Regions from separate parts of the Janthinobacterium sp. SUN128 genome, predicted to be linked through region 3. Evidence: predicted binding sites of a transcription regulator. Region 3 holds the regulator's gene; each other region holds the start of a gene.

Region 1 (10,531 bases), 800 kb from region 3:
GGCCAGCAAGGTCGTGATGATGCTGCCCACGTAGACGACGAACATCACGGGGCTGCGCCACTGCGTGCGGGGGTCGAGTTTTTTGAACGCATCGACGACGGCGGGGCCGATCAGTGCGGAATCGAACAAGGTCAGGCTTGTGCGTGACATGGTAGCCTCTTATTTGATGAAAAGTTGCAGGTGTTCGACGATCGGGCCCAGGGCCAGCGCGGGAACGTAATTCAAAACGCCGACGAGCACGACAACGCCGATCAGCAGGCCGATGAACATGGGGCCGTGCGTGGGCATGGTGCCGGCATTGGCCGACAGGCGCTGCTTGGCCGCCAGCGAACCGGCCACCGCCAGCACGGGCACGATCACGCCGAAGCGGCCGAACCACATGGCGATCGCCAGCATCACGTTGTAGAACGGCGTGTTGGCGGACAGGCCGGCAAACGCGCTGCCGTTGTTGTTGGCCGCCGACGTGAAGGCGTACAGGATTTCGGAAAAACCATGCGCGCCCGGATTGGCCACGCCGATCTTGCCCGGCTCGACCATCACGGCGATCGCCGTGCCCGTCAAGACCAGGGCTGGCGTGACCAGGATGGCCAGCGAGACCATCTTCATTTCATAGGCCTGGATTTTCTTGCCCAGATATTCGGGCGTGCGGCCTATCATCAGGCCTGCGATGAAAACGGCCAGGATGGCGAACATCAGCATGCCGTACAGGCCCGTGCCCACGCCGCCGAAGATCACTTCGCCGAACTGCATCAACAGCAGCGGCACCATGCCGCCCAGGGGCATGTAGGAATCGTGCATGGAATTGACGGCGCCGCACGATGCGGCCGTCGTCACTGCCGCGAACAGGGTCGAGGAGCTGATGCCGAAGCGCGTTTCCTTGCCTTCCATATTGCCGCCCGATTGCAGGCTGCTGGCCTGCTGGTCCACGCCCAGGGCTTGCAGGGCGGGATTGGCTTGCTGCTCGGCGCTCATCACGCCAGCCGTCATGACGACAAAGATCAGGGTCATGGCGGCCAGCACGGCCCAGCCCTGGCGCATGTCGCCCACCATGCGGCCGAACGTGAAGCACAGGCCGGCGGGGATGATGAAGATGGCCAGCATCTGCAGGAAGTTCGACAGCACGGTGGGGTTTTCATACGGGTGCGAGGAATTGGCGTTGAAAAAGCCGCCGCCATTCGTGCCCAGCAGCTTGATCGACTCCTGCGACGCGACAGGGCCCATGGCGATCGTCTGCGTCGTTGCCACTTGCGCTTCCATCACGGGCTTGCCGGCCGCATCCAGCACGGGCTGGCCGTCGGCCGTCACTTTCGGCGTTTCATACGCCACGTGGTCGAGCAGGGTCACTTCCTTGTAGGCGGAAAAATTCTGGATCATGCCTTCGCCCATGAAGACGACGGACAGGGCCAGGGACAGCGGCAGCAGGATGTACAGGGTCGAGCGCACCAGGTCGACCCAGAAATTGCCGATCGACTTGCCCGAGCGCGAGGCGAAGCCGCGCACCAGCGCGAAGATCACGGCGATGCCGGTGGCCGCCGAAAAGAAGTTCTGGCACGCCAGGCCCAGCATCTGCGTCAGGTAGCTCATGGTCTGTTCGCCGCCATAACCCTGCCAGTTGGTATTGGCGACGAAGCTGACGGTGGTATTGAACGAGGAATCGGGGCTGACGGCGCCCAGTCCCTGCGGATTGAGTGGCAGGAAGCCCTGCAGGCGCTGCAGGCCGTAGACGAAGACGGCGCCCACGGTATTGAAGACGATCAGGGCGATGGCATAGCTTTTCCAGCCCATGGCCTTGTCGGCGGGAAGGCCGGACCAGCGGTACAGCAGGTTTTCCAGCTTTTGCAGCCAGCCCAGGCCGCGCACGGGGCCATCGCCGGCCACCCTGGCCATGTACAGGCCCAGCGGATAGCCGGCGGCCAGCAGCACGGCGAGGAAAGCCACCAATAACAGTATCGATTGCGTCGTCATCACAGTTCCTCCGCCTTCAGCAGCGCCACCAGCAAATACACGAGCAGGCCAGCCGAGACGACGGCGCCCAGCACATAAAACGCGTTCATTTGACGCTCCCTAATTTGTCGCAGGCGACGGCAAAGCCGGCCGCCACGACGAAAAACACGGCAATCAAGCCGAGATACACGAGATCCATTCCCACCCTCATTCAGGTTTGTTTTGATAGTGAGCAGATTAGCCAAAAGGGTCTAAAAAATTCGTAAAGACTGGGGAGGCAGCTGTAAACAAGATGTAAAAACGGCGGCTTTACCGCATAAAATCCAGCACAATTGGCGCAAAACCACGCGCGCGGCGCACTGTTGTTGCCTTGGAGTAGCGCTATTGCCCGCCGATCAAGATAGAATGCGCGAGCGTCCGCACAAGGACGCCAAGCCTGCCGCACTGCCCTCCCCCAGTGACGCTGGACGGGATATACTGTATATTCATACAGTTATCGCCGCCGCTGTCATTGCGCCCGCAGTGCCCTGGCCTGGCGTTCCAACCACTGTCTTTACTTAGCTTGAACACGTATGGCCACTAAAAAAACAGCATCCGACTACAGCGAATCATCCATCCGTGTCCTGAAAGGACTGGAACCCGTCAAGCAGCGCCCGGGGATGTACACCCGCACTGAAAATCCGCTGCACATCATTCAGGAAGTGATCGACAATGCCTCCGACGAGGCGCTGGGCGGTCATTGCACGCATATCGCCGTCACGCAAAACACGGATGGCAGCATTACCGTCGAAGACAATGGCCGCGGCATTCCCGTCGGCCTGCACCCGGAAGAAGGCGTGCCGACGGTGGAAATCGTGTTTACACGACTGCACGCGGGCGGCAAGTTCGACAAGGGTTCGGGCGGCGCCTATGCGTTCTCGGGCGGCTTGCACGGCGTCGGCGTGTCCGTCACCAATGCGCTGTCGACGCGCCTGGAAATCACCGTCTGGCGCAAGGAAAGCGACGGCAACGGCTTGCACCACATGGTGTTTGCGAATGGCGACGTGATCGAGCCCTTGAATTCCCGCCCCGCCCCGCGCGACGGCAAGAAGTCGGGCACGCGCGTCACCGCCTGGCCCGACGCAAAATATTTTGATTCGCCCAACATCTCGCAAACGGAGCTGCAACGCCTGCTGCGCTCGAAAGCCGTGCTGCTGCCGGGCGTGACCGTCACCCTCACCAACGCGAAAACCGGCGATACGCAGACCTGGCAGTACGCGGAAGGCTTGCGCGGCTACCTGACCGAAACGCTGGCGCAGGTATCGAATGGCGAAACCCTGATTCCCCTGTTCGAAGGCGCGCAGTATGCGGGCCCGGACTCGGAAGGCTTTGCCGAGGGCGAAGGCGCGGCCTGGGTTGTGGCGTGGACGGAAGAAGGCGCCATCGTGCGCGAATCGTACGTCAACCTGATCCCCACCTCGAATGGCGGCACGCACGAATCGGGCTTGCGCGACGGCCTGTTCGGCGCCGTGAAGAACTTCGTCGAAATGCACTCGCTGCTGCCGAAAGGCGTGAAGCTGCTGCCCGAAGACGTGTTCGCGCGCGCTTCCTTCGTGCTGTCGGCCAAGGTGCTGGACCCGCAATTCCAGGGCCAGATCAAGGAACGCCTGAACTCGCGCGACGCCGTGCGCCTCGTCTCGACCTTCACCAAGCCGCCGCTGGAACTGTGGCTGAACCAGCACGTCGACTACGGCAAGAAGCTGGCCGATCTCGTGATCAAGCAGGCGCAGTCGCGCCAGCGCTCGCTGCAAAAAGTGGAAAAGAAAAAATCCTCGGGCGTGGCCGTCCTTCCCGGCAAGCTGACCGACTGCGAATCGTCGGACATCGCGCGCAATGAACTGTTCCTCGTCGAGGGCGACTCGGCGGGCGGTTCGGCCAAGATGGGGCGCGACAAGGAATTCCAGGCGATCCTGCCCCTGCGCGGCAAGGTCTTGAACTCGTGGGAAACGGATCGCGACCGCCTGTTCGCCAATAACGAGATCCACGACATTGCGGTCGCCATCGGCGTCGATCCGCACAGCGTGGGCGATACGCCCGACCTGTCCGGCCTGCGCTACGGCAAGATCTGCATCCTGTCCGACGCGGACGTGGACGGCTCGCACATCCAGGTACTGCTGCTGACGCTCTTCTTCAAGCACTTCCCGGCCCTGATCAACAAGGGACACATCTGCATCGCCCGTCCGCCTTTGTACCGCGTGGATGCGCCGGCGCGCGGCAAGAAGCCGATGCAGAAAATCTATGCGCTCGACGACGGCGAACTGCTCGCCATCGAGGACAAGCTGCGCAAGGAAGGCGTGAAACAGGGCGCCTGGTCGATCTCGCGCTTCAAGGGCCTGGGCGAGATGAACGCCGAGCAGTTGTGGGAAACGACGATGAACCCGGACACGCGCCGTTTGCTGCCCGTCACGCTCGGTGAAGTCGACCACATGGCCTCGGCTTCCCGCTTCAATATGTTGATGGGCAAAGGCGAAGCGGCGGGACGCCGCGCCTGGATCGAAGAACACGGCAATGAGGCGGAGGCGGATATCTGATGATCATCGGTATCGACCTGGGCACCACCAACAGCCTGGTCGCCATCTGGCGCGATGGCAAGGCTTCCATCATCCCGAATGCGCTCGGTGAACACCTGACGCCGTCGTGCGTCAGCATCGATGACGACGGCACCGTGCTGGTGGGCCGCGCCGCGCGCGAGCGCCTGCAGACGCACCCGCAACTGACGGCGGCCGTCTTCAAGCGCTACATGGGCAGTGAAAAGAAGATCACCCTCGGCACGCAGCAATTCCGTCCGGAAGAGCTGTCGTCGATGGTGCTGCGCGCGCTGAAGGAAGATGCCGAAGCCTTTTTGGGGCACAAGGTCGAGGAAGCCATCATCACCGTGCCCGCGTATTTCAGCGATGCGCAGCGCAAGGCCACGCGCATCGCCGGCCAGCTGGCGGGTTTGCGCGTGGAGCGGCTGCTGAACGAGCCGACGGCCGCCGCGCTGGCCTACGGCATCCGCGACAAGGAACAGGAAAGCAAATTCCTCGTCTTCGACCTGGGTGGCGGCACCTTCGACGTGTCGATCCTGGAACTGTTCGAAGGCGTGATGGAAGTACGCGCCTCGGCCGGCGACAATTTTCTGGGCGGCGAAGACTTCGTCACCGTGCTGGTCGACGCCTTTTTGGAAGGCAGCGGCTTGCGCGATGCGGCCGGCAGCCGCCTGTTCGACCCGCGCCAGCAGCAGCTGCTGCGCGATGAGGCAGAGCGCGTCAAGCGCCTGCTGTCGGACCAGCCATCCGTGCGCATGGCCACGCGCTACCAGGACAAGGAATACAGCTGGGAGATCAGCGAAGACAAACTGGCGCAATTGTGCGAGCCCCTGCTGGCCCGCCTGCGCCTGCCCGTGGAACGGGCGCTGCGCGACGCCACCATCCGCGCCGCGGAATTGAATGAAGTAGTGCTGGCCGGCGGCGCCACGCGCATGCCGCTGGTGCGCAAACTCGTCTCGCGCATGTTCGGCCGCTTCCCCGCCATCCACCTGGATCCGGACGAAGCCGTGGCGCTGGGCGCCGCCGTGCAAGCAGGGCTCAAGATGCGCGACGCGGCGCTCGACGAAGTGGTCATGACGGACGTGGCGCCGTACTCGCTGGGCATTTCCATTTCGCGCCAGGTCGGCGCGAACCAGTATGAAGGCGGGCATTACCTGCCCATCATCGAGCGCAATTCCGTGGTGCCCGTCTCGCGCACGGAAAACATCACCACCATCCACGACAACCAGAAGGAAATCAACGTGGCGATCTTCCAGGGCGAGTCGCGCCTGGTGGCCGACAATGTCTTCCTCGGCAAGATCAGCTTCCCGATACCCGCGAAAAAGGCGGGCGAAATCGGCATCGACGTGCGCTTCACCTACGACGTCAGCGGCGTGCTGGAAGCGGAAGTGACCGTGCTGGCCACGCAGGAAAAGCACAAGATGGTCATCAGCGACAACGCGGGCGTGATGACGCCGGAACAGATCGAGCAGCGCTTTGCGGAACTGGCCGACCTGAAGATCCACCCGCGCGAGCAGATGGAAAACCGCACCCTGGTCACGCGCGCCGACCGGCTGTACGAACAGTCTCTGGGCGACGTGCGCCAGTACCTGGCGGCGCACACGGCCAACTTCCAGGCCGCGCTGGAAACACAGGACCCGAACACCATCCGCAAGGCACGCCAGGCGCTCGACGAAGTGTTGCGCCAGGTCGAGAGCGAGAGCTTCCTGTAAATGGACGGCGGCATGGACAACGGACAGCGCAGCCTGTGGGCAATCCTGGGCACGGAGCCGACCGGCGACGAGCGCGCCCTCAAGCGCGCGTATGCGAAGCGTCTGAAGGTGACGCGTCCCGAAGACGATCCGGCCGCCTTCCAGGAACTGCGCGAAGCGTATGAATACGCGCTGCGCCATGCGCACCTGTTTTCCGAGGAATTGCCGGAACCGCCAGCGGCCGAAGCGGAAGCGGAAGCGCCAGAAGCACCGCCGATGGAACCGGCCGACTTGTGGGGCGTCATCGACGAACCCGCGCAGGAGCCGCCCGCAGAACTGTGGGGCGTCATAGCCCAGGAGCAGACGCCGCCGCCAGAACAATGGGGCGTGGTCGCCATCGATCCGGCGCAGGAAGCGGACAACCTGTGGCAGGGCTGCCTGGCGCTGACGCGGCACGCGGATGCCGGCGAGGTGCTGGCCCGCATCCTGCAGGACGACGCCATGCTGAATCTCGACGTGCGCGAGGAGTTCGACCTGTGCGCGCTGCGCTATTGCGCCAGCGCCGGCTATACGCTGCCGCTGCGCCAGGCCCTGTTCGAGCAGCTGGGCTGGGACCACGATTTTTCCTACCTGGCGCGCAGCCATGCGGACCTGGTGCGCGGCGCCGTGCAGCGCTACCGGGCCGACCGCTCGTTTGCCCATTTCAGCGACAACCGCGACAGCTATCCCGGCCTGGACTGCATCATGTCGCAGCAGCCGCCATCGGCCTACGCGCGCCAGCTGTTCGACCAGAAATTCAACCTGCAGCTGCGCGAACTGCTGCACGCGATACGCTGGCAGCACGGCGAAATGCTGGCTTACAAGCTCGATACGGACCTGTTCGAGCAATGGGAGCAGGCCGTCCATGCCAGGCGCTACTTCAAGCAGACGGCGCTGGCTTCGGGCGGCCTGGGTTTCGTGCTGCACTTCATGCTCGCTGGCGTGCTCGATGCGGCCGGCTTCAAGCTCGGCGACACGGCCGCCTATGCCAGCCTGCTGGGCTTCCAGGCGCTCGCCTTTGCGCTGCTGGCCATGCATGCCTTGCGCTGGCCGGCGCCCCTGTTCGCGCGGGTCGATACGCTGCAGGAAGCGCTGCAGGAACGCCTGCCCACGCTGTGGCAGCGGCCCGGCTTGCGGCAACTGGGCTGGATCGTGCCCTACCTCGTGCTGGCGCTGCTGCTGTTCCTGCCCGAACGCAGCGAGACCATGCGCCTCGTTACCGCGGCCGGCTTGTGCGCGTCGGCGCTGCTCGCGTACGCGATGAACCGCCAACTGCTGCATGGCATGCTGCTGCTCCTGTGCCTCGGCCTGTCGCTGTTCGCCGCCATGTTCATGAGCGGCAAAGGCCCTGCGGCGCTGGCTATCGGCGAGGCCATGCCATTGATATTCTGCCTGGCGGCGCTGGCCCTGCGCAGCGCCACCGGCCTGTATGGCGATTGCGGCTTCCCCGAGGCGCTCTTGCCCCGCCTGCGCGCGGCATGGCTGATCGGTTGCGCGGGCTTGCTGCTGCAACTGTATTTGCAACTGCTGCCGGCCGCCCTCGTCGGCGCCGCGCTGTATGCCTGGTCGTGCGCCGGCTTGCTGTTTTCGCCCACCGATTTCAAATGGAAGACGATCTGGCCGGTGGTGCTGGTGCCGTCGCTCGCCAGCTTCGTGCTGGCCGGCCACGCCCCGGCCATCCGCGCCATGCCGATGATGCATAACAGTGTCGAGCTGGCCCTGGCCGTGCTGTATCTGACCTTGCGCTACATGTATCTGACGTATGGCAAGTCTTTTTCCAAACCCGGGCTGTCATAATCAGCCCCACGAATTCAACCGCAACCACTTAACACCGAAACAAGCGCCATGTCCACACAAACCAATTTATTTGACGATGCCCAGCCTGAGCCGATCGAGCCGGATGAACCGGTATTCGACGGCGAAGCGCTGACCCTGTCCACCTTTGCCGAGCGCGCCTATCTCGATTACGCCATCTCCGTCGTCAAGGGCCGCGCCCTGCCCGACGTGTGCGATGGCCAGAAGCCCGTGCAGCGCCGCATCCTGTATGCGATGAATGAGCTGGGACTCAATTCCACGGCGAAGCCCCGCAAATCGGCGGCCGTGGTCGGCGACGTGCTGGGTAAATTGCATCCGCACGGCGACCAGTCCGTGTACGACGCGCTCGTGCGCATGGCGCAGGATTTCTCCTTGCGCTACCCGCTGATCGACGGCCAGGGCAACTTCGGTTCGCGCGACGGCGATGGCGCCGCGGCCATGCGTTACACGGAAGCGCGCCTGACGCCGATCGCCAAGCTGCTGATGGATGAAATCGGCATGGGCACGGTGGACTTCCAGCCCAACTACGACGGTTCGACGGAAGAACCGAAGCTGCTGCCGGCGCGCCTGCCGATGGTGCTGCTCAACGGCGCCTCCGGCATCGCCGTGGGCCTGGCGACGGAAATCCCGTCGCACAACCTGGCGGAAGTGGCGAAAGCGGCTGTCGCCATGATCCGCGATCCGAAGATGACGCACGCCGAGCTGATGGCCATCATTCCCGGCCCCGACTTCCCCGGCGGCGGCCAGATCATCACCCCGCCATCGCAGATCCAGGACATGTACGCGAGCGGCCGTGGCAGCATGAAGGTGCGTGCGCGCTGGAAGATCGAGGAACTGGCGCGCGGCCAGTGGCAAGCCGTCGTGACGGAACTGCCGCCTGGTACCTCGTCGCAGAAGGTGCTGGAAGAAATCGAGGAACTGACGAATCCGAAGATCAAGCTGGGCAAGAAGGCGCTGTCGCCGGACCAGGTGGCCCTGAAGGCGCTGATCCTCAATTCGCTCGACACCATCCGCGACGAATCGGGCCGCGCCGCGCCCGTGCGCCTCGTGTTCGAGCCGAAGTCGAAGAACCAGGACCAGACGGAATTCATGCTGATGCTGCTGGCGCACACCTCGCTGGAATCGTCGACCTCGATCAACCTGGTGATGATAGGCGGCGATGGCCGTCCACGCCAGAAAGGCCTGGGCGACATCCTGCGCGAGTGGATCGACTTCCGCTTCGAGACCGTCACGCGCCGCACCGGCTACAAACTGGGCAAGGTCAAGGACCGCATCCATATCCTGGAAGGGCGCGAAGCGATCCTGCTCAATATCGACAAGGTGATCCAGATCATCCGCAATTCGGATGAACCGAAGGCGGCCCTGATCGAAGCGTTCAAGCTGTCCGAACGCCAGGCCGACGACATCCTGGAAATCCGCTTGCGCCAGCTGGCACGCCTGGAGACGATCAAGATCCAGCAGGAACTGGCCGAGCTGCGCAAGGAAGAAAAATCGCTGCAAGACCTGCTCGACAACCCGGGGTCGATGAAGCGCGCCATCATCCGCGAAATCGAAGCGGACGCCAAGCAGTTCGGCGATGCGCGCCGCACCCTGATCGAGGAAGCGCAGAAAGCCGTGGCGGAACAGAAGGTGGTCGATGAACCGGTCACCGTCATCATCTCGGAAAAAGGCTGGGTGCGCGCGCGTACCGGCATCGGCCACGATGCGGCGCAGTTCACGTTCAAGGCGGGAGACTCCCTGCATGGCGCCTTCGAGTGCCGTACGGTCGACACCCTGCTGGGCTTTGGCAACAACGGCAAGATTTACTCGGTTCCCGTCTCCGCGCTGCCCAACGCGCGCGGCGATGGCGTGCCGATCACGACCTTGTGCGACCTGAGCGGCGGCACGCCCGGCAACGCCGTGCGCATCCTCCATTACTTTGCGGGCAATGGCGCCACCAATTTGCTGCTGGCGTCGAGCGCAGGCTACGGCTTCATCGCCAAGGCGGGCGACATGACGAGCCGCCTGAAAGGCGGCAAGGCCTTCATCACCCTGGACGATGGCGACGTGCCTTTGGCGCCGAAAGTCATCCCCGAGGCGGCCAGCGCCCTGGCCTGCCTGACGGAAGGCGCACGCCTGCTGGTGTTCGGCCTCGATGAAATGAAAACCCTGTCCAAGGGCGGCACCGGCGTCAAGCTGATCGACCTCGATGCGAAAGACAAGCTGCTGGCCGTGCAGCCGATCACTCAGCGCGGCGTGGTGGTCTCGGGCATCGGCAGGGCTTCGAAACCGCAGGATGCATCGCTGGGCGCCACGGCCCTGGCCGAACACTTCGGCAAGCGTGCCAAGAAAGGCAAGGCGCTGGCGGCCAAGCTGAAACCGGTCTCCATGGCGGCCATCGGCTGATCGGCATCCGGCCATACGAAAAGACAGGTTCGCCTGTCTTTTTTTTCGCCCAGCGCCGCGCAGCGGCACAGGAAAAAATAGTTTCACAGA
Region 2 (10,531 bases), on a different contig from region 3:
CCCAGACGTGGTTCCGCCTACCGTACACGCCGCCGCTGACCATCTATCCGATGGTTTGATACGTGCTCGTGTACTGCTTGTCGTTATTAAAACTACTACGGAGTAATTGTTATAATGGCATTTAAAGAAAAAATTGGCGTGCGCAGCGTACGCCTGGCCCTGACCGTACTGGCAGGTAGCGTCTTGTTCTCTGGCCAATCCATGGCGGACGAAGCAATTCAAAAAGTTGAAATTACCGGTTCGAGTATCAAACGTATCGCCGTCGAAGGCGCCCTGCCTGTACAACGCCTGTCGCAAGAAGCGATCGCCAAATCGGGCGCCACTTCGGTAGCCGACCTGATCCAGGCCCTGCCAGCCATGCAAGGCTTCACCATCGGCGCAGTTGCTGCCGGCTCCGATTCGGGCGGCAATACCAGTGCATCGCTGCACGGTATCGGCGAGTCCTACACCCTGGTACTGCTGAACGGCCGCCGCATCGCGCCACAAGGCTCCGGCACCACGGTCAACCTGAACGCCATTCCGATGAGCGCGGTTGAGCGCGTCGAAATCCTGACCGACGGCGCTTCGGCCCTGTACGGCTCGGACGCCATTGCCGGCGTACTGAACTTCATCCTGAAGAAAAACCAGCAAGGCGCCACCCTGGAAGCCACCTATGGCGGTCCGGAAGACAAGGGCGGCAACGCCTGGAATACCAGCGTTACCTACGGTTTCGGCGACCTGGACGAAGACCGCTTCAACGTGCTGGTATCGTACCGCCACGACGAGCAATCGAAACTGCGCGCCACTGACCGCAAGTTCGCCGCTACCTCGTATGTGCCATTCAGCCGCAACGGCAATAACTACATCTGGGACCGCACCAGCACCTCGGGTTCGCCAGCAGGCGCCACCGTTGCCTACAAGAGCGGTGCGCCATCGACCGCGTTTTCGCCATACCTGGCTAAAACCGGCGGTCTCAATTGCCCTGACGGTTTCGACATCACCACCGCCAATGCACGCGCTTGTGGCTTCGACACTGGCTCCACCGTGGAAATCGTGCCGCAATCGAAACGCGACAGCCTGTTCTCCAAAGCAACGTACAAGCTGAACGACAACCTGAACGCATTCGCCGAAGTCGCCTACTCGCGCTACGACCTGACCGCGCGTATCGCCGCCAATCCGATCCCGATTGCGATCTCGACGAAAAGCGCTCTTTACGCAGACTATGTGGCGCCATACCTGACGCCAGCGCAACGCGCCGACGTCAAATCGGTGACCGCCAACTACCGCAGCACCGACTTCGGCCTGCGCGCCAGCAACACCATCACCGAAACCAAACACATGGTCGTTGGTGTGGAAGGCGAACTGGGCGCGTGGAACTTCGAAAGCGGCCTGACCTGGTCGCAAAACTCGATCGACGAGCGCTACACGGGCGGTTACCAGAAGAGCCAGGAGTTCAAGAACATCCTCGCCAATCCGGACTTCAACCCGTTTGCAGCGACGCAAAAGCCATCCGTGCAAGCGCAAGTCGCTGGCGCGCAATTCGTCGGTTCGGTGCGTACCGCATCGACCACGATGCGCGGCGTCGACACGCACGGTTCGCGTGAATTGTTCTCCTTGCCAGGCGGCAAGGCCAGCCTGGGTATCGGTGGCGACTACCGCACCTATACCTATGAACAATCGCCTGGCAGCAATGCCACCGGCGACGACATCTACAACTTCAACACGAAGGCCGCCTACGACATGAGCCGCGACACCTACGGCGCGTTCGTCGAGTTACTGGCACCGTTGACCAAGTCGTTCGAAATGACCGTTGGTGGCCGTCACGATGCTGTCAAGGCAATCGATGACAAGCTGAACAACAAAACTGTCGGCAAAAAAGACAGCGCCAATACCTACAAGGTATCGGCACGCTGGCAGCCAGTACAGACCGTGCTGATCCGCGGTTCGTACGGCACGGGTTTCAAGGCGCCAAGCATGCTGGAAATTGCTCAGCCACTGGTCAATGCCGGCTTTACCGCCAAGAAATTTGATTGCCCTTACCCAGGTTCGCCACTTTGCCGCGCAGAAGCAACGCAATACAACGCGGTATCGCAAGGCAATCCAGATCTGCAATCGGAAAAATCGAAGCAGTTCACCCTGGGTTTCCGTGTAGAGCCTAGCTCGGCCTTCTCGTTCGGCGCCGACCTGTGGGATGTGAAGCTGCGCAATGCCGTATCGGAAGTCTCCGAAGAGCAAGCATTTGCCGATCCGGTCAAGTATGCGTCGAGCTTCGGCGAATACATCGAGCCATCGACCGGTATCGCTTACTACGCGTTCAAGAAACTGTCGGTCAACATCGGCAAGAAGGAATACCGTGGTATCGACTGGGATCTGTCGGCCAACCACAAGTTTGACTTCGGTAAGCTGACGGCCCAACTGAGCGGTACGCACATGTTGCACGCCAACTACACCAAAGCCGGTAGCGACGATATCTACACCAGCAACATGAACTTCTTCGGCGACACCAACGAAGTCACGTTCCGCAACCTGATGAAGCTGACGACGACCCTGGACACGGGCCGCCTGAGCAACACGGTAACCGTCAACTACCGTAACGGCTACACCGATGCAGCCGCAACCGTGTACAACCTGGCGACCCAAAAAGAAGAGAAAAACTTCCGCCTGCAAGTACCGTCGTACACGACGTTCGACTGGCAAGCACGTTTCGCCTTTGACAAGCAAACCACGATCCGCGCAGGCATCAAGAACCTGTTCGACCGTGCTCCACCGCTGTCGCTGCGCGCTTCGTCGGGCCACCAGATCGGTTTCGACCCACGCTACGCCGATCCAATGATGCGTTCGTTCTACATCACCGGCAACTACAAGTTCTAATTTGACGTTTTGAATTAGCTTGTCTGAAAAGCGCCTTGCACTTCACCGTGCAAGGCGCTTTTTTTATGTTGCAACATATTGCACAGGCGAAAAAAAAGGAGCCGCAGCTCCTTTTTCGTCACAGCATGACCGCGCTTACGCCGTCGCTTCGCCGCCCAGGGCTTCGACCACGTCGGCCATCAGCTTGCTCAGTTCGCCCGTCATCAGCATCACGTCGCCGTCGAAACGTTCTTCGTCGTTCTTCGTGCTCGATTCCGTTTCCTTGATCACGTCCAGCGGCTTGACGCTCTTGATGGCCAGCGATTCCGTCAGCACGAACGAAATCTTGTCGTTCCACGTCATCGCCAGGCGCGTGCACTGCTTGCCGGCCGCGATGTGGCGGCGCACGTCGTCCGCTTCCAGGGTGTGGCGCACGTAGCGCACGGTGGCCTTGCTTTCGCCCGTGGCGCGCAATTCCGTATCCATGTCGACCGTGAAGCCGGCAGGCGCATCGTCGGCCTGCAGCCATTCCGTCATCACCGCCACGGGCGAGCGCTGCACGCGCAGGCTTTCCAGCGGCAATTTGTCGACGGCTTTCAACAGCAGCTTGATGACTTCATCGGCCTTTGCCGGGCTGGCGGCATCGACCACCAGCCAGCCATTGACGGGGTCGATCCACGTCCAGACGTTGCTGCGGATGCTGAAGGCGCGCGGCAGCAACTCGTCGGCCACGCGTTCCTTCAATTCCTTCATGGCTTTCTTGCCAGGCGCAAAGCCTTGTGCTTCTTCCATCTCGGCAGCGCGGGCCTTGGCCACCTGATTGATGACGGTCGCTGGCAGCAGTTTCTTTTCCGTGCCCAGCAAGATCAGCATCTGCTTGTTGACCACGTGGACCAGGCCGCCGTTCGGGCGTGGCGTATCCCAGCCCTGGCGCATCAGATCCATGCTGGTCGCCGGCGTAAATTTGTTCGAGGACAAGGCCTCTTCCAGTTGTTCTGGCGTATAGGCCCAAGGTGCGGGCAGGCGGTAAATCTGAAGATTCTTGAACCACATAGTTTTTGTCTTCCGTTTGTTTCAGTAGTGCCAGGGGAACGCCATTCTACACTTTCGACACGGGAATGCCGTCAAAAGCGCGGACTGGCGCGGTGTTGTTGATGCATGGGGAATGCCGCTACAGGGCGGGGAACAGCTCCGCCTGGGCCGGCGCCTGCCGCGTCACGATGGCCGGATCGGACAAGGTCGAGATGCGCACGCCCAGCAGGCGGATTTTCTTTTCAAATGGCACGCGCCGCAAGCAATCGCGGCTGGCGCGCAGGATGGCGGCGGCGTCCGCCGTGGCGCTGGGCAAGGTGATGTCGCGCGTGACGGTGCTGAAATCCTCGAAGCGCAGCTTGATGCCCACCGTGCGCCCGGCCAGCGATTGCTTGTCGAGGTCGCCGGCCACGCGCGTGCACAGGCTTTCCAGCTTTTCCGACAGGGTGGCGCGGTCGCGCACCACCTGCAAGTCGCGCTCGAACGTCGTTTCGCGGCTGACGGACTTGGTTTCCCGGCTCGTCTGCACAGGTCGGTCATCGATGCCCAGCGCCGCCTGGCGCAGCCAGCCCGTATACAAGTCGCCGAACTGCGTGCGCAGCATGGCCATGTCGGCCCGTGCCAGCTCGCCGATGGTGACTATGCCCAGGGCCTCCAGCTTGGCCGTCGCCTTCGGGCCGATGCCATTGATCTTTTTCGCCTGCAAGGGCCACACGCGCGCTTCGATATCCTCGGGCTGCAAAATAGTGAGACCGTCCGGTTTTTCCAGGTCGGAACAGATTTTTGCCAGCAATTTGTTGGGCGCCAGGCCAATCGAGCACGACAGGCCCGTCGCCTCGGACACGGCCGCCTTCAGGCGCGCCGCCATGGCCGGCGCCTGCTCGCCATACTCCGTCAGGTCGACATAGATTTCATCGATGCCCACGTTCTGGATGATGGGGCACAACTGGGCCACGGCCTGCTTGAAGCGCGCCGAATACTCGCGGTAAGCCTCGAAGTCAGCCGGCAACAGGATGCTGTCGGGCGCCAGCTTGGCCGCCTTCATGATGCCCATGGCGGAAAACACGCCAAACGCGCGCGCCGCATAGGTCGACGTGGTGACGACGCCGCGCCCCACGTAATCGCGCATGCGCGCAAACTGCCGCGTGCCGTCTTCCTGCAGCACGGGCTGCTGCAAGCGCCCGCCGCCGATGACGACGGCTTCGCCGCGCAGTTCCGGATATTTTAATAGTTCCACGGAGGCAAAGAAGGCATCCATGTCCAGGTGGGCAATCCAGCGGCGGGTTTCAGGCAATGTAAGGGCAGATGTGGTCAAGGGCACCTCGCGGCGGGATGCTGTCGGATACTGTAATTATATACAGTATCACTGCAAATGTCCGTGGATGCAAGTTGAAACGCACAAGCACGGCGGTTGCTTTTCTCAATAGCAAGATTACAATCCTGACACAACTATGAAAGGGAATCGCCTTGTCCATCGCCCATCACGCTTCGCGCCGCCGGTCCGCCTGGTTATCCATCCTGCCGGCCCTGCTGCTGTCCACACTGGCGCCATCCGCGCTGGCCGACGCCACCAACACCGTTGCCGCCACCCTCGCCACCGCGCCTGTCGCCGCCAAGACGGCGTGGCAGGAAACGCGCCACGGCACGGTCGTCACGGACGACTACCGCTGGCTGCAAAAGAAAACCGATCCTGCCGTGATCGATTACCTGAATGCGGAAAACGCCTACACGGCCGCCGTCACGGCGCCGATCCAGCCGCTGGCCGACAAGGTGACTGCGGAGGTCAAGGGCCGCATGCAGGAAGTGGACCTGTCCGTGCCTGCGCGCCAGGGCAATTTCTACTATTACACGCGCACGGAAGCGGGCAAACAATACCCGATTCACTGCCGCCGCCCCGTCGGCAAGAACGGCGCCTACGATGCGCAGGCGGCTGAAGAAATCTTGCTGGACCAGAATCAATTGGCCGAAGGCCAGAAGTTCTTTGCCGTGCGCGCATTCAGCATCAGCCCGAATGAACAGTTGCTGGCCTACACCACCGACACGACGGGTTTCCGCCAGTACGAGCTGCATGTCAAGGACTTGAAGACGGGCAAGTTGCTGGGCGATACCATGCCTCGAGTCACGTCCCTGGCCTGGGCGGCGGACAATGCGACCCTGATGCTGACGCAGGAAGACGCCACCACCAAGCGCGCGGACCGATTGTTCCGCCTGCCGCTGGGCGGCACCTTGCAGCAGGTCTACCACGAGCCGGTGGAACAGTTCGCCATCGGCGTGAGCCGCACGCGCGACCATCGCTACTTTGTGCTCACCGCGCGCAGCACGGATACGAGCGAAGTGCTGCTGCTGCCAACGAGCATGCCGCAAGGCACCTTTCAATCCGTGCTGAAACGTGAAAAAGGCCACCGCTACGGCATCGAGCACCGCGATGGCCAGCTGTATATTCTGACCAACAAGGAGGCGAAGAATTTCCGTGTCGTCAGCGCGCCGCTGTCCGCGCCGCAGCCGAAGAACTGGAAGATCGTCGTGCCGCACAACAAGGATGCCGTGATCCAGTCCATCGACGTCTTCCAGGGCTACCTGGTGGTGATGGAAAAGGCCCGTGCCCTGAACCGCGCGCGCATCCTTGATTTCGCGCATAAAAACTGGAAAACGGTGCAGTTCGACGACCCCGTCTACCTGGCGACATCCGTCGGTACGCCGGAATTTTCCTCCACGCAATTTCGCATGTCCTACCAGTCGCCCGTCACGCCGCCCACCATCATCGACGTCAGCATGCAAGACGGCAAGCGCACGGTGCTGAAGCAGCAGGAAATCGTCGGCGGCTTTGACGGCAGCCGCTACACCACGCAGCGCCTGTGGGTGAAGGCGCGCGATGGCGTGCAAGTACCGCTGTGGATCGTCTACAAGAAAGGCGTCAAGCTCGACGGTTCCGCGCCGCTGCTGCTGTACTCGTATGGTTCGTATGGCATTTCCACGGAAGCGAGCTTTGCCATCAGCCGCATCAGCCTGCTGGACCGTGGCGTCATCTATGCGCAGGCGCATATCCGCGGCGGCACCGACATGGGCGAAGCCTGGCATGAAGACGGCATGCTGATGAAGAAGAAAAACACCTTCAATGACTTCATCGACAGCGCCGACTACCTGGTGCGCGAAAAATGGACCAGCCCGAACCGCCTGATCATCCAGGGCGGCAGTGCGGGCGGCTTGCTGATGGGCGCCGTCGTCAACATGCGCCCGGACCTGTTCCACGCCGTGCATGCGGCCGTGCCGTTTGTCGACGTGATGAACACCATGATGGACGCCAGCCTGCCGCTGACGACGGGCGAGTACCTGGAATGGGGCGACCCGAACCAGAAGGCGGCCTACGACTACATGCTCAGCTACTCGCCGTACGACAACATTGCGCGCAAGAATTACCCAGCCATGCTGGTGACGACGGGCCTCAACGACAGCCAGGTCATGTACTGGGAACCGGCCAAGTATGTGGCCAAGCTGCGCGCGTACAAAACGGATGGCAATCCCCTGCTGCTGAAAACGAATATGGGCGCCGGCCACGGCGGCGCCTCGGGCCGCTATAACGCTATCGCCGAGAATGCGTTCAATATAGCGTGGATGCTGTCGCAATGGGGCATCACGGAATAGGAGCCCTGAGAAAAAGCCCATGGCAGCGTTACATTGCCTCGCCGTACTATTCGTACTGTCTTCGGCAATGCGCCTTGCCCTGAACTTTTTTCAGATGCTCCCAACCGCATTTTTGAAAAAAGCGCTTGCAGAAGGATTCCGCCCGTCCTATAATAGCGCCTCTTCCAGACGTGGTGACAAACGTCGGGATAGTTTTCTGAGACAAGCAACGGGTGCTTAGCTCAGTTGGTAGAGCGGCGCCCTTACAAGGCGTAGGTCGGGAGTTCGAGCCTCTCAGCACCCACCAAATCAGAAAACTGTCCAGTGCTTCATGGATCAGCAACACAGATCATACGAGCTTGGAGTGGTAGTTCAGTTGGTTAGAATACCGGCCTGTCACGTCGGGGGTCGCGGGTTCGAGTCCCGTCCGCTCCGCCAATAAAAGAAAAGCCCTTTGGTTCTCTGAACCGAAGGGCTTTTCCCATTTCAGAAGCCAAAAACACGTCACGACGCCCTTCCAGGAACATTTTTGCGCTTTTCAGCAAAAAAACTGCAGTTACCCCTCAAGAATAGTTGCACAAGCAGGAAAGCGCCCCCTATAATAGTGCCTCTTCCAGACGTGGTGACAAACGTCGGGATAGTTTTCTGGGTATGCGGGTGCTTAGCTCAGTTGGTAGAGCGGCGCCCTTACAAGGCGTAGGTCGGGAGTTCGAGCCTCTCAGCACCCACCACCAATACAGAAAATTATCCAGTGCTTCATGGATCAGCAACACAGATCATACGAGCTTGGAGTGGTAGTTCAGTTGGTTAGAATACCGGCCTGTCACGTCGGGGGTCGCGGGTTCGAGTCCCGTCCGCTCCGCCAATAAAAGAAAAGCCCTTTGGTTCTCTGAACCGAAGGGCTTTTCCCATTCTGGGACCACAAATGCTCTAGAATCAGCGCTCCTGCTGACTCTGCCGCTCCTGCCTCGATGCGCTTGCCCCGTAGTACTCATCCCTATATCGCTCTGCGGCTGCGCCTGGCCCATCATGCTTTGCTGCAATTTGCCGCCAGCCTGACCAGTTCCATGGAAATCTTCTTTTTCCTGGCCGGCCCCGTCTTGCTGGGCTTGCTCAGCGTCATCGCCCTGCCCGGCTTTCTCGCCGTGGGCCTGCCCTGGCCCGCCGCCCTGGGCCTACTGGGCGCGCAAGCGTTGTTCACTTGCCTGCCCGCCTGGCTGCTGCGCAAGCGATTGTTGCCGGCCCCCCTCGCCGTCTGGCTGCGCCAGCTGCCCTTGCCGCGGCGCCTGCGCTGGCAAGCCGACGTGGCCGTGGCCGGCCTGCTGATGCTGCCGCTGGGACTCGCCTATGCCGTCTCGGCCAGCATCTGGCTGGCGCAGTCGCCTCCCTGGCTGCGCCCGATTGCCGCGCCCGGCATCGCTGCCACCATCACCGTCTGGCTACTGGCCTGGCTGTTGACAACGCTCATCGTGGCGCAGCGGCTGCGCGCGCCGCGGCCCGCAGCAAGGGCGCGCCCGCCAACGATGACCGCGTATGTGCCGCAACGGCCCCGCTGGCGCACCGGGTTCCTGTGGCGCCAGCTGTTCTGGCTGCCGTTCTGGCGCAATGACAATGTGATCGGCCTGCAGCAAAGCGTGCTGCTGGCCACGGCTGGCGCCAGCATGCTGGCCTGGCTGCTGCGCGCACCGCTCGTGCCCGCGCCACTGCTGGGTTTGCTGGCCAGCGCCAGCCTGGTCATTCTGACGGACCGGGGCGACAAGGCCGTGCGCGAGCAGATCGCCGTGCTGCGCCCCACGCTGAACGCCTGGCCCATGGCCAGCACGGCCTTGACGCGCCTGGCCTGCGCGGCCAGCCTGCTGCCGCCGCTTGCCGTGCTGCTGGCAGGCGCCGTCTTGCTGTACGCCACCGATCCCGCCGCCTTGCGGCAGCGCGTCACCAGCGTGTACGCCATCACCGCCAGCGCGGCCCTGCTGGCCATCGTCGGCCTGCCCCGCCTCACGGCGCGTGGCCGAGTCGCCCTTGTCGTCCTGTCCATCCTTGCCTTGAGCGCCATCGGAAGCGAATTATGGAATTGAACCTGTCGTCCCCCACCCTGCAGATCGAACACCTCGATTTCCACTTCCCCACGCACAGCGTCTTCCAGGGCTGCAATCTGCAATTCGGCCCCGGCATCACTTGGCTGCGCGGCGCGAACGGGGCCGGCAAGACAACCCTGCTGAAGCTGGCGGGCGGCGCCCTGCTGCCCGCGCGCGGCGCCATCCGCCTGGACGGTATCGACAGCGGCTTCATGCCGCTGGCCTACCGCGCGCAAGCGTTCTATTGCGGCGGCGACGCACCCGCCCTGCCCTGGCTGCAAGTGCACGAATTTCTCGACCTGCATCTGGCCCTGTATCCGGGCAGCGACCAGTCCCTGCTGAACGACGAGCTGAGCGCGTTTGCCATGACATCAACCTTGCAGCAAAGCATCAACGCCCTGTCCCTGGGCCAGCATAAAAAACTGCAACTGGCGCTGGCCCTGGCCTTGCCCGTGCGCCTGCTGCTGATCGATGAACCGTTCAACGGCCTCGATGCGGCGGCCATGCTGTACCTGCGCGCGCGCCTGGCCGATCCCGCCCGCCTGGCGCGCCAGTGCATCGTGCTGACCAGCCACCTGGCGCCGGATGTGCCGCTGGCAGCCACGGTGGAAATATAGACAGGAAATACAGCTTTGCAGATCGACCAAGGACAGCTTACGATGCCGTGTTGCAAAATCCGGCGATCCCGGTGCAGCCATTACCCATAACACGGCGCGCTTATTCACCGCGCCAGGCTTATTCTTGGAGATTACTATGTTGAACACCCACCGCAGCGCCCTGGCGATTTTGTGCGCCGCCTTCGCCGCCTCGGCCATCGCGGCCGGTCCGACAGGCACGGCCGCCGACTATGGCAGCAGCGCCCCGCACGCCGCCGCCCAGCGCAGCATCGACCTGCAGCCCGACACGCGCCACATCAACGTCACTCACGGCGAAACCGTCACCATCGCGCGCGCCGGCCAGCGTTTTACGTGGCA
Region 3 (10,531 bases):
CGCCAGCTTCAATGCCGTCGAAGCCGTGCGCGCTGACACGCCGCTGACGTATTTCGAATTCACCACCCTGGCGATCCTGCACCTGCTGTCGCAGGCCAAGCTGGACGTGGCCATCTTGGAAGTGGGCCTGGGCGGGCGCCTCGATGCCGTCAACGTGATCGACGCCGACGTGGCTATCGTCACCAGCGTCGATATCGACCACACGGATTACCTGGGCGACACGCGCGAAGCGATCGGTTTTGAAAAGGCGGGTATCTTCCGTCCGGGCAAGGCGGCCATTTGCAGCGACCCCGTGCCGCCGCAGTCGCTGATCGACCATGCGGAAGCCATCGGCGCCGACTTGTGGCTGATGGGCCGCGATTTCAATTATTCGGGCGACAAGCAGCAGTGGAACTACGGCGGGCGCGAGCAGCGCCGCAATTCGCTCGCTTACCCGAGCTTGCGCGGCGCCAACCAGATCCTCAATGCGACGGCTGTGCTGGCCGCGCTGGAAGTGCTGAAGCTGAAACTGCCCGTGGGCGCGCAGGAAGTGCGCACGGGCCTCGTGACGGTGGAACTGCCGGGCCGCTTCCAGGTCTTGCCTGGCCGCCCCAGCGTGATCCTCGACGTGGCGCACAACCCCCATGCAGCGTCGGCGCTGAACCAGAACCTGGGCAATATGGGTTTCCACCCGTACACGTATGCCGTGTTCGGCTCCATGCTGGACAAGGATATCGATGGCGTATTGGCTGCGATGAGCGAGCACGTCGACCACTGGTGCCTGACGGGCCTGCCTTCACCGCGCGCGGCCACAGCCTCCGAACTGGCCGCCAAGGTGCAGATCATGCTCGAAGACAAGCCCGACAGTAGCGAACATACTGTGTCTATTTTCGATGATCCGGCACAAGCTTTTGCAAATGCAATGAGCCGGGCCGGTGAGAATGATAGAATTGTGGTCTTTGGTTCTTTCCTCACCGTTGCCGGCGTGATGAAGGCCCGAAAATCCTCACTTCACTGAAACGCACTCGACTGAAAATCACGCATGGGCTTGTTCTCGAAACTGTTTAAAAACAAGCAAGAATCCTCTGGCGAAGACAGCGGCTTTTATGTCCCTGGCGAAGCACAGTCGCCGACCCGCAAGCGCGCAGCCAACACCTCCGGTGGCGGCGGATCGCGCCGTGGCGGCAAGGAGGCGCCGGATCCGGTCTTGCCTGAAAAGAAGCGCGCACGCCGCCGCTTGGTCGGGGCGATTGCCCTGGCCTTGGGCGTAGCTGTCGGCTTGCCGATGCTGCTCGATTCCGAGCCGAAGGCGCCCTTCAACGATATCGCCATCGACATTCCGTCGAAGGAAAAGGCCGCCGCACCTGCACCGGCGCCCGTGCCGGCCGTTCCGGCCCAGGCCGCAGCGAATGGCCTGGACCAGTCCGAGGAAATCGTCGATGCGCCGCTGCCGCCTGCCGCCAAGCCTACGCCCACACCGGCACCCGTGCTGGCCGCCGCCCAGCCTGCACCGGTCAAGCCGACCTATGTGGAACCGAAACCCGAGCCCAAGCCTGAGCCCAAGCCGGTCAAGGTGGAGCCGAAGCCGGAAACGAAGCACGAACCCAAGCCTGAGCCGAAACACGAGCCCAAGCCCGAGCCCAAGCATGAGGTAAAACCGGAAGCGAAGCCCGAGACTAAGCCTGCCAAGCCGGCGCAATCGGCCGACGATGCCGCGCGCGCGCTGGCTATCCTGGAAGGCAAGCCGCAAGAGAAAGTACAAGACAAGGTGCACGACGCCGGCAGCGGCAAGTTCGTGGTGCAGGTGGCGGCCTTGGCGACGCAGGACAAGGTCGACGAATTGCAGGACAAGCTGCGCGAAGCGGGCATCAAGTCGTACACGCAGAGAGTCTCCAGCCCGGCGGGCGAGCGCATCCGCGTGCGCGTGGGCCCGTTCGGCAGCCGCGAAGACGCCGAAAAGACCCGCGCCAAGCTGCAAAAGCTGGGCCTGGGCGGCAGCCTGGTACCGGCGTGATGTTGCAAGGCTGAGCGCGCGTGACGATCTTCGATTACCTGGTGCTGTTCGTGCTGGTGACGTCCGTGCTGATCAGCATGATGCGTGGCCTGGTCAAGGAAATACTGTCATTGGTCAGCTGGATCGTGGCTTTCGTCATTGCCAACGCCTATGGCGCCACGCTGGCGAAATTCCTGCCGGAAGCCGTGCCGGGCGAAGCCGTCCGTTTGTTGCTGGCTTTCGTGGTGCTGTTCATCGGCGTACGCATTTTGATGGGATTGCTGTCCATGACGGTCGACGCGCTCGTCAAGGTGACGGGCCTGAGCCTGGCCGACCGCACCCTGGGCAGCCTGTTCGGCGTGGCGCGGGGCCTTGTGATCGTGCTGACCGCCGTCATCTTGTGTGGCATGACTTCCATACCGCAGCAGCCATTCTGGAAAAACGCGCAGCTCAGCCCGCTCGCGGAGCAGGGCGCGCGCGCCATCAAGCCTTATCTGCCTGCCGCTTACGCGCAGCATGTGAAATTTTGAATTTTTTTTAAAATCAGTAGCACAGTTTAGGAGCACACCATGTGTGGCATCGTCGGCGTCGTTTCCCATCAACCTGTCAATCAATTGCTCTATGATGCATTGTTGCTCCTGCAACATCGCGGTCAGGACGCGGCAGGGATTGCGACCAATCACAGCAGTATGTTTTCCATGCACAAAGCCAATGGCCTCGTGCGTGACGTCTTCCGTACGCGCAACATGCGTTCGCTGCAAGGCACGACGGGCATCGGCCATTGCCGCTACCCGACGGCCGGTTCGTCGAGCGAAGAGGAAGCACAACCGTTCTATGTGAATGCGCCGTTCGGCATCACCCTGGCGCACAATGGCAACCTGACCAACTGGGAACAGTTGAAGCTGGAAATGTTCAAGAACGACCGCCGCCACATCAATACCGATTCCGATTCGGAAGTGTTGCTCAACGTGCTGGCGCATGAAATCCAGGAAGCGACGACGGGCCTGAACCTGGACCCGGAAGCCATCTTCAAGGCCGTTACCGTGCTGAACCGCCGCGTCAAGGGTGGTTACGCCGCCGTGGCGCAAATCGCCGGCGTGGGCTTGCTGGCCTTCCGCGATCCGCACGGCATCCGCCCGCTGTGCCTGGGCATCAATGAAACGGAGCAAGGTCCGGAATACCTGATCGCTTCCGAATCCGTGGCCCTGGAAGGCATGGGCTTCCGCTTCGTGCGCGACATCGGCCCCGGCGAAGCCGTCTTCATCGATGCTGACAAGCAATTGCACAGCGCCCAATGCGCCGACAATGCCAGCCTGAACCCGTGCGTGTTCGAATTCGTCTACCTGGCCCGTCCCGACTCCGTCATCGACGGTGCCTCCGTGTACGCCACGCGCCTGAAAATGGGCGAGTATCTGGCCGAGAAGATCCGCGCCGAATTGCCAGGCGTGCATATCGACGTGGTCATGCCGATTCCCGATTCCTCGCGTCCGGCCGCCATCCAGCTGGCCATGGCGCTGAACATCGAGTACCGCGAAGGCTTCATCAAGAACCGCTATATCGGCCGTACCTTCATCATGCCGGGCCAGGCGGCGCGCAAGAAATCCGTGCGCCAGAAGCTCAACGCGATCCCGTCCGAATTCAAGGACAAGGTCGTGCTGCTGGTCGACGATTCCATCGTGCGCGGCACCACCAGCCGTGAAATCGTGCAGATGGCGCGTGAAGCGGGCGCGACGAAAGTCATCTTCGCCTCGGCTGCGCCGCCGGTGATCTACCCGAACGTGTACGGCATCGACATGCCGACGCGCGACGAACTGATCGCCTATGGCCGCACGACGGAAGAAGTGTGCCGCGAAATCACGGCCGACTACCTGGTGTACCAGGATATCGGCGCGCTCAAGCAGGCCATCGCCGACGTCAACCCGGCCCTGACCAACTTCGAAGCGTCGTGCTTCGATGGCGTGTACGTGACGGGCGACGTGTCGCAGGAATACCTGGACCGCCTGGAATATGCGCGCCACCATCCGAAGGCGGCAGCGCCCGAAGATACGCCGCGTTCCCAGCTGAACCTGAACCTGGCGACAACAGAAGCGTAATTATCTTGCCCGGCTAGCGCCGGGCTTTTTTTGCTCCGCGATCATGAACGATAAAAAAAACTACGGCTTTACCACCACCATCCTGCATAACGACCGCCGCAAGGGCATCGAGCACGGTTCCCTGCACAAGCCCGTGCATACTTCCGTTGCCTTCGGCTACGGCGATGCGCGCCAGCTCGCTTCCGTATTCCAGGGCAAGGAGCCCGGCTTCCGCTACGGCCGCCAGGGCAATCCGACCGTCTCCGCGCTGGAAGACAAGGTCAACAAGATGGAAGATGGCGTCGCCACGCTGTGCTTCGCCACCGGCATGGGCGCCATCGGCGCCGTGGTGCAGGCGCTCTTGCGCGCCAGCGACCATGTCGTGTCGTCGGCTTTTTTGTTTGGCAACACCAACAGCCTGTGGCAAACGGTGACGGGGCAGGGCATTGCCGTGTCGTTCGTCGACGCCACGGACGTGGCCAATGTGGCCGCCGCCATCACGCCGCAAACGCGCATCGTGTTTGTCGAAACCATCGCCAATCCGCGCACGCAGATCGCCGACCTGGCAAAGATCGGCGCATTGTGCAAGGAACGCGGCATTTTGTACATCGTCGACAACACGATGACGACACCCTACCTGTTCCGCCCGAAAGCCGTGGGCGCGGGCCTGGTGGTCAATGCGCTGACAAAATCCATCGGCGGCCACGGCAATGCCCTGGGCGGCAGCTTGACGGACACGGGTGTGTTCGACTGGACGCAGTATCCGAACATTTTCGACAATTACAAGAAGGCGGCGCCGGCGCAGTGGGGCATCGCGCAAATCCGCGCCAAGGCCTTGCGCGATTTCGGCGCCTCCCTGGGCCCGGAGGCGGCGCACCATATCGCCGTCGGCGCGGAAACCATGGCCTTGCGCATGGACCGCACCTGCTCGAACGCCCTGGCGCTGGCCACCATGCTGGCCGCCGACCCGCGGGTAGCGGCCGTGCATTACCCGGGCTTGGCCTCGCATCCGCAGCACGCGCTGGCGACGGATTTGTTCCGCAGCTATGGCTCGCTGTTCAGCTTTGAGCTGAAGGATGGCATCGATTGCTTCGATTTCCTCAATCGTCTCAATCTTGCCATTCCAGCGAGCAATCTCGGCGACACGCGCACCCTGGTCATTCCCGTCGCCCATACGATCTTTTACGAGATGGGCGCCGAGCGCCGCGCCAGCATGGGCATCGCCGAATCCCTGATCCGCGTCTCCGTCGGTATCGAGGATGAGGCGGACTTGCTCGAGGATTTCCGTAGCGCCCTGGACGCATAAAACGCCTGGGCAATAAAAAAGGGCCGCAACAGTCATGCTGTTGCGGCCCTTTTTACATGCGGAGGTTCAATGCCAGCTGCGCATCAAGCCTACCGCCAAACCTTCCAGGGCGAATTCATCTTCCGGCGATACGGTAATGACCTTGAAGTCGGGGTTTTCCGGCAGCAATTCGATGACGGAACCGGTTTTCTTGTAGCGCTTGACGGTGACTTCGTCGCCGATGCGGGCGACAACGATCTGGCCATTCTTGGCGCTATCGACCTTCTTGACGGCCAGTAAATCGCCATCCATGATGCCGGCGTCGCGCATGGACCAGCCGCGCACCTTCAGCAGGAAGTCGGGCTTGGCCGAAAACAGGGCGGGGTCCACGTTGTAGCTCGCTTCCAGGTTTTCCTGTGCCAGAATGGGCGAGCCTGCCGCCACCCGGCCGATCAGGGGCAGCGACATCAGCAGCGCTGCCGGCACTTTCGATGGCAGGGCTTCAGCGGCCGCGCCGATCAGGCGGATGCCGCGCGAGGTGCCGGGAGAAATCTCGATCGCGCCCTTGCGGGCCAGGGCCTGCAAATGCTCTTCGGCCGCGTTGGCCGATTTGAAACCCAGTTCATTGGCGATTTCGGCACGGGTGGGAGGAAAGCCCGTGTTTTCAATCGCGTCCTTGATCAGGTTCAGGATTTGTTCTTGTCGTGCTGTCAGCTTGATCATGAGCGGTGGGTGCATACTAAAATGCTGTCTATATGAACAGTCTGTATTTTTGTACAGTATCGCCCACTATGCAAGGGGATTTCCGTGTTTTAGGCGAATTTCGCAATAAATACTTGTCCAGGGGCGGAAAGCACGGTGGCGCGCGGGCTTTTCGGGGGCTGGTGGAAGGAATGATTGAAACGTTTGCAAAAGGCGGTTATAATCTTCGGCTGACCTTCCCACACCCGTCTTGACGCCGGGGTGGGCGATTATCAATCCGACCTGAAGGAGTTTGCATGCGTCATTATGAAATAGTCTTTATCGTCCATCCGGACCAAAGCGAGCAAGTGCCCGCGATGATCGAACGCTACAAAGCCAGCGTAACCACCCGCGGCGGTTCGGTTCACCGCGTGGAAGATTGGGGCCGCCGTCAAATGGCTTACTCGATCCAAAAGCTGCCTAAAGCACACTACATCTGCCTGAACATCGAATGCGACAACGAGACCCTGGTCGAGTTGGAAACAGCATTCAAATTCAATGATGCCGTGTTGCGTCACCTGACCGTTAAAATGAAGAAAGCTGAAACAGCTCCTTCGCCGATGATGAAATCGGTACAACGCGAAGACGCGGCCAAAAGCCACCGCACCGAAGCACCAGCAGCCGCTCCAGCCGCAGCAGCAGCTTAATTCTTGACCAGGATCGTGCGCTGAACCAGCTACAAGTAACCGCCATCATTGCCGAGCGCGAAATATTGCGCTATACCCCGGCAGGGCTGCCGATTGTGAATGCAGTATTGCAACACAGTTCGCAGCAGATGGAAGCAGGGATTGCCCGTTTGACCGAGTTTGATGTTGCCGCGCTAGCCGCTGGCGAAATTTCAGGCAGGTTCAGTCAGGCAAGCTTGGGCGGGGTGTATCAGTTCACGGGTTTCCTGGCCAGGAAGAGCCGCAACAGCAAGAGTTTGGTGTTTCACATCATTGATTTTAGTGCAGTCAATTCTGACTAGCGCATTTTAGATACAGGAGCCTGACATGGCATTCGGTAAAAAGTTCGACAAAAATAAGCTCAAGCTTAAAGAAAAACGCAAACAGCAAAACCCGTTGTTCAAACGCAAGAAGTTCTGCCGCTTCACCGCAGCTCACGTTGAGCAAGTCGACTACAAAGACGTCGACACGCTGAAAGACTTCGTCCAAGAAAACGGCAAGATCATGCCAGCACGCCTGACCGGTACCAAAGCGCACTACCAGCGCCAAGTTGACACCGCAATCAAGCGCGCTCGCTTCCTCGCGCTGCTGCCATACACCGATCTGCACCACGCTTAATCGGTCAGATATTCCTGGAGAAGAACTATGCAAATCATTCTGTTAGAAAAAGTTGTTAACGTCGGTAACCTCGGCGAAGTCGTCAAAGTCAAAGACGGTTACGCACGTAACTTCCTGATCCCGCAACGCCTGGCACGTCGTGCTACGGCAACCGCTGTGGCTGAATTCGAAGTCAAGCGCGCCGAACTGGAAAAAGCTGCTGCCGCCAAACTGGCCGCATCGCAAGCCCAGGGCGAAAAACTGAGCGGCCTGACCGTTCAAGTTGCTCAAAAAGCTGGTGTTGATGGCCGTCTGTTCGGTTCCGTCACCAACTTCGACATCGCTGAAGCGCTGACCAAGCAAGGTTTTGCTGTTGAAAAAGCACAAATCCGCATGCCTACCGGCCCGCTGAAGATCGTTGGCGAGCACAACGTTTCGGTTGCTCTGCACACCGACGTGGTCGTGGAAGTTGTTATCGCTGTCGTACCAGACGCGAACGCGTAATCGTCTGCGGGCCTGGCCCGCAAGCGCTGCCGCACTATGAAAAGCCGGGTTCGCCCGGCTTTTTTGTGGCCTTTTTTTCGCTCAATTTCAGCCCTTTATTTTTGCCAGCACGCCGAAGCGGGTATAATTCGCGCCATGAACGCCCCCTCTGATCCGCAACTGGATTCCCTCCGTATTCCGCCGCATTCGATCGAAGCAGAACAATCCGTTATCGGTGGTCTGCTGCGCGACAATGCCGCGTATGACCGCATCGCCGACTTCATGCATGCGGAGGATTTCTATCGCTATGACCATCGCATCATCTTCGAGCAAATCGTCAAGATGGTTAACGCTTCCAAGCCAGCCGATGTCATTACTGTTTTTGAAACCCTGACCCAGCTCGGCAAGGCCGATGATGTGGGCGGACTCGCTTACCTGAACGCCATGGCGCAAAACACGCCATCGGCCGCGAACATCCGGCGCTACGCCGAGATCGTGCGCGACCGCGGCGTGCTGCGCAAGCTCATCACCGTCGCCGACGATATCTCCGGCACGGCCTTCAGCCCGCAAGGCAAGGAAGTCAAGCAGATGCTTGACGAGGCCGAGTCGAAGATTTTCGCCATCGCCGAAGAGGGCGCGCGCGGCGCCCAGGGCTGGACCGCCATCCAGCCCCTGCTGACGCAAGTGGTCGAGCGCATCGACGAACTGTACAGCCGCGACAACCAGAGTGAAATCACGGGCGTACCCACCGGTTTCATCGACCTCGACCGCATGACCTCCGGTCTGCAGCCGGGTGACCTGGTAATCGTGGCGGGCCGTCCGTCGATGGGCAAGACGGCGTTTTCCGTCAACATCGGCGAAAACGTGGCCATCGACAGCGGCTTGCCCGTGGCCGTGTTCTCGATGGAGATGGGCGGCGCCCAGCTGGCCATGCGTATGCTCGGCTCCGTCGGACAGCTGGACCAGCACCGCCTGCGCACGGGCCGCCTGAACGACGAGGACTGGCCGCGCCTGACGAATGCGATCCAGAAGATGAACGACGCGCAGTTGTACATCGATGAAACGCCGGCGCTCAACTCGATCGAATTGCGCGCCCGCTCGCGCCGCCTGTCGCGTCAATGCGGCAAGCTGGGCCTGATCATCGTCGATTACTTGCAGCTGATGTCGGCCAATACGCCGGGCGACAACCGCGCCACGGAGATTTCCGAGATTTCACGGGGCTTGAAAGGCCTGGCGAAAGAACTCGGTTGCCCCGTGATCGCGCTGTCCCAGCTGAACCGCTCGCTGGAGCAACGCCCGAACAAACGTCCTGTCATGTCCGACTTGCGCGAATCGGGCGCTATTGAGCAGGATGCCGACGTGATCCTGTTCATTTACCGCGACGAGGTGTATAACCCCGACTCGCCAGACAAGGGAACGGCCGAAATCATCATCGGTAAACAACGTAACGGTCCAATCGGCAGCATCCGCCTCACCTTCATGGGGCAGTACACCAAATTTGGCAATTACAGTGGTGGCCTGGCGCTTTACCAAGGCGACTAACACAGCAGCACTGATATTCCATTGGCCGCCCCTTCATCAAAAGGGGCGGCTTTCTGTAGTAAATAACACGACTCAATGCTTAACGGAGAATGACATGTTTGGACGCTTGATGCCCACTGAGGGCAAGTTTTTTGAATTGTTTAACCAGCACGCGGAACTGTGCGTCAAGGGCGCCAAAGAGATGCTCGGCCTGATGACCAATTTCGACGACCTGGAAAACCGCGTGCATGCGATCGAAAGCATCGAGAAACAGGCGGACAAAGTCACCTACGCCACCGTGGAAATGCTGCACAAGACCTTCATCACGCCGATCGACCGCGACGACATCCATCAGCTGATCACGCGCCAGGACGACATCCTCGACCTGCTGGAAGATGCGGCGCAAACCGTTTCGCTGTACGACCTGAAAGCCGTCACGCCGGAAGCCAAGCGCCTGGCCGAACTGGTGCTGGCCTGTACTGAAAAAGTGCGCGACGCCGTCGCCATGCTGCATAACATGGACAACTCGCGCAAGATCGTCGCCATCTGCGAAGAGATCGACCGCCTGGAATCGGATGCCGACCACGTGATGCGCGCCGCCATGTCCAAGCTGTTCCGCGATGAGCCGGACGTGCGCAACCTGATCAAGCTGAAAGCGATCTACGAAATTCTGGAAACCGTGACCGACCGTTGCGAAGATGTGTCCAATATTATCGAAGGCATCATCGTCGAAAACGCGTAAGCGTTGGGCCTGTCCTGAACCAGAATCAGAAAAGAAACTACAATGACCATACAAATCAGCATCTACGTGCTAGGCCTGTTGATCGTCCTCGCGCTGCTGTTTGACTTCATGAACGGCTTCCATGATGCCGCCAACGCGATCGCCACGGTGGTCTCGACGGGCGTATTGAAACCGCAGACCGCGGTTGCCATGGCCGCCACGTTCAACTTCGTCGCCATCTTCGTGTTCCACCAGCTGACCGTGGCCGCCACGGTGGGCAAGGGCACCATTGACCCGGCGGTAATCGACCAGTACGTGATCTTCGGCGCGCTGATGGGCGCCATCTTCTGGAATTTGTTTACCTGGTACTACGGCATTCCCTCGTCGTCCTCGCACGCGCTGATCGGCGGCCTGGTGGGCGCCGCTGTCGCCAAGTCCGGCACGGGCGCGCTGGTCGCGGCCGGCCTGTGGAAA

Evidence for each region. The regulator LexA, encoded in region 3, represses DNA repair genes until DNA is damaged. The targets are predictions, from matches to a motif close to ACTGTATNNNNATACAGT.
Region 1: a site for LexA is predicted at 2,421-2,438, ahead of O3297_RS17865 (DNA topoisomerase IV subunit B). Genes of this name have one in related genera too.
Region 2: a site for LexA is predicted at 5,206-5,223, ahead of dinB (DNA polymerase IV). Genes of this name have one in related genera too.

What each region holds. Positions count from the first base shown of each region.
Region 1 covers NZ_JAPWHY010000001.1:3,944,623-3,955,153, forward strand. Annotated here, with positions in the region: gene kdpB (potassium-transporting ATPase subunit KdpB) at 1-150, opposite strand, end outside; gene kdpA (potassium-transporting ATPase subunit KdpA) at 160-1,965, opposite strand; gene kdpF (K(+)-transporting ATPase subunit F) at 1,965-2,054, opposite strand; gene O3297_RS17865 (DNA topoisomerase IV subunit B) at 2,517-4,514, shown strand; gene O3297_RS17870 (molecular chaperone HscC) at 4,514-6,223, shown strand; gene O3297_RS17875 (J domain-containing protein) at 6,236-8,038, shown strand; gene parC (DNA topoisomerase IV subunit A) at 8,087-10,441, shown strand.
Region 2 covers NZ_JAPWHY010000004.1:95,667-106,197, forward strand. Annotated here, with positions in the region: gene O3297_RS24515 (TonB-dependent receptor) at 115-2,850, shown strand; gene O3297_RS24520 (recombination-associated protein RdgC) at 2,986-3,882, opposite strand; gene dinB (DNA polymerase IV) at 4,001-5,155, opposite strand; gene O3297_RS24530 (S9 family peptidase) at 5,329-7,503, shown strand; tRNA gene O3297_RS24535 (tRNA-Val) at 7,714-7,789, shown strand; tRNA gene O3297_RS24540 (tRNA-Asp) at 7,844-7,920, shown strand; tRNA gene O3297_RS24545 (tRNA-Val) at 8,138-8,213, shown strand; tRNA gene O3297_RS24550 (tRNA-Asp) at 8,271-8,347, shown strand; gene O3297_RS24555 (hypothetical protein) at 8,460-9,557, shown strand; gene O3297_RS24560 (ATP-binding cassette domain-containing protein) at 9,548-10,174, shown strand; gene O3297_RS24565 (CzcE family metal-binding protein) at 10,311-10,531, shown strand, end outside.
Region 3 covers NZ_JAPWHY010000001.1:3,140,319-3,150,849, reverse strand. Annotated here, with positions in the region: gene folC (bifunctional tetrahydrofolate synthase/dihydrofolate synthase) at 1-997, shown strand, start outside; gene O3297_RS14255 (SPOR domain-containing protein) at 1,022-1,993, shown strand; gene O3297_RS14250 (CvpA family protein) at 2,014-2,502, shown strand; gene purF (amidophosphoribosyltransferase) at 2,542-4,065, shown strand; gene O3297_RS14240 (cystathionine gamma-synthase family protein) at 4,109-5,350, shown strand; gene lexA (transcriptional repressor LexA) at 5,417-6,052, opposite strand; gene rpsF (30S ribosomal protein S6) at 6,328-6,717, shown strand; gene priB (primosomal replication protein N) at 6,738-7,037, shown strand; gene rpsR (30S ribosomal protein S18) at 7,063-7,353, shown strand; gene rplI (50S ribosomal protein L9) at 7,381-7,836, shown strand; gene O3297_RS14210 (replicative DNA helicase) at 7,972-9,357, shown strand; gene O3297_RS14205 (DUF47 domain-containing protein) at 9,452-10,078, shown strand; gene O3297_RS14200 (inorganic phosphate transporter) at 10,121-10,531, shown strand, end outside.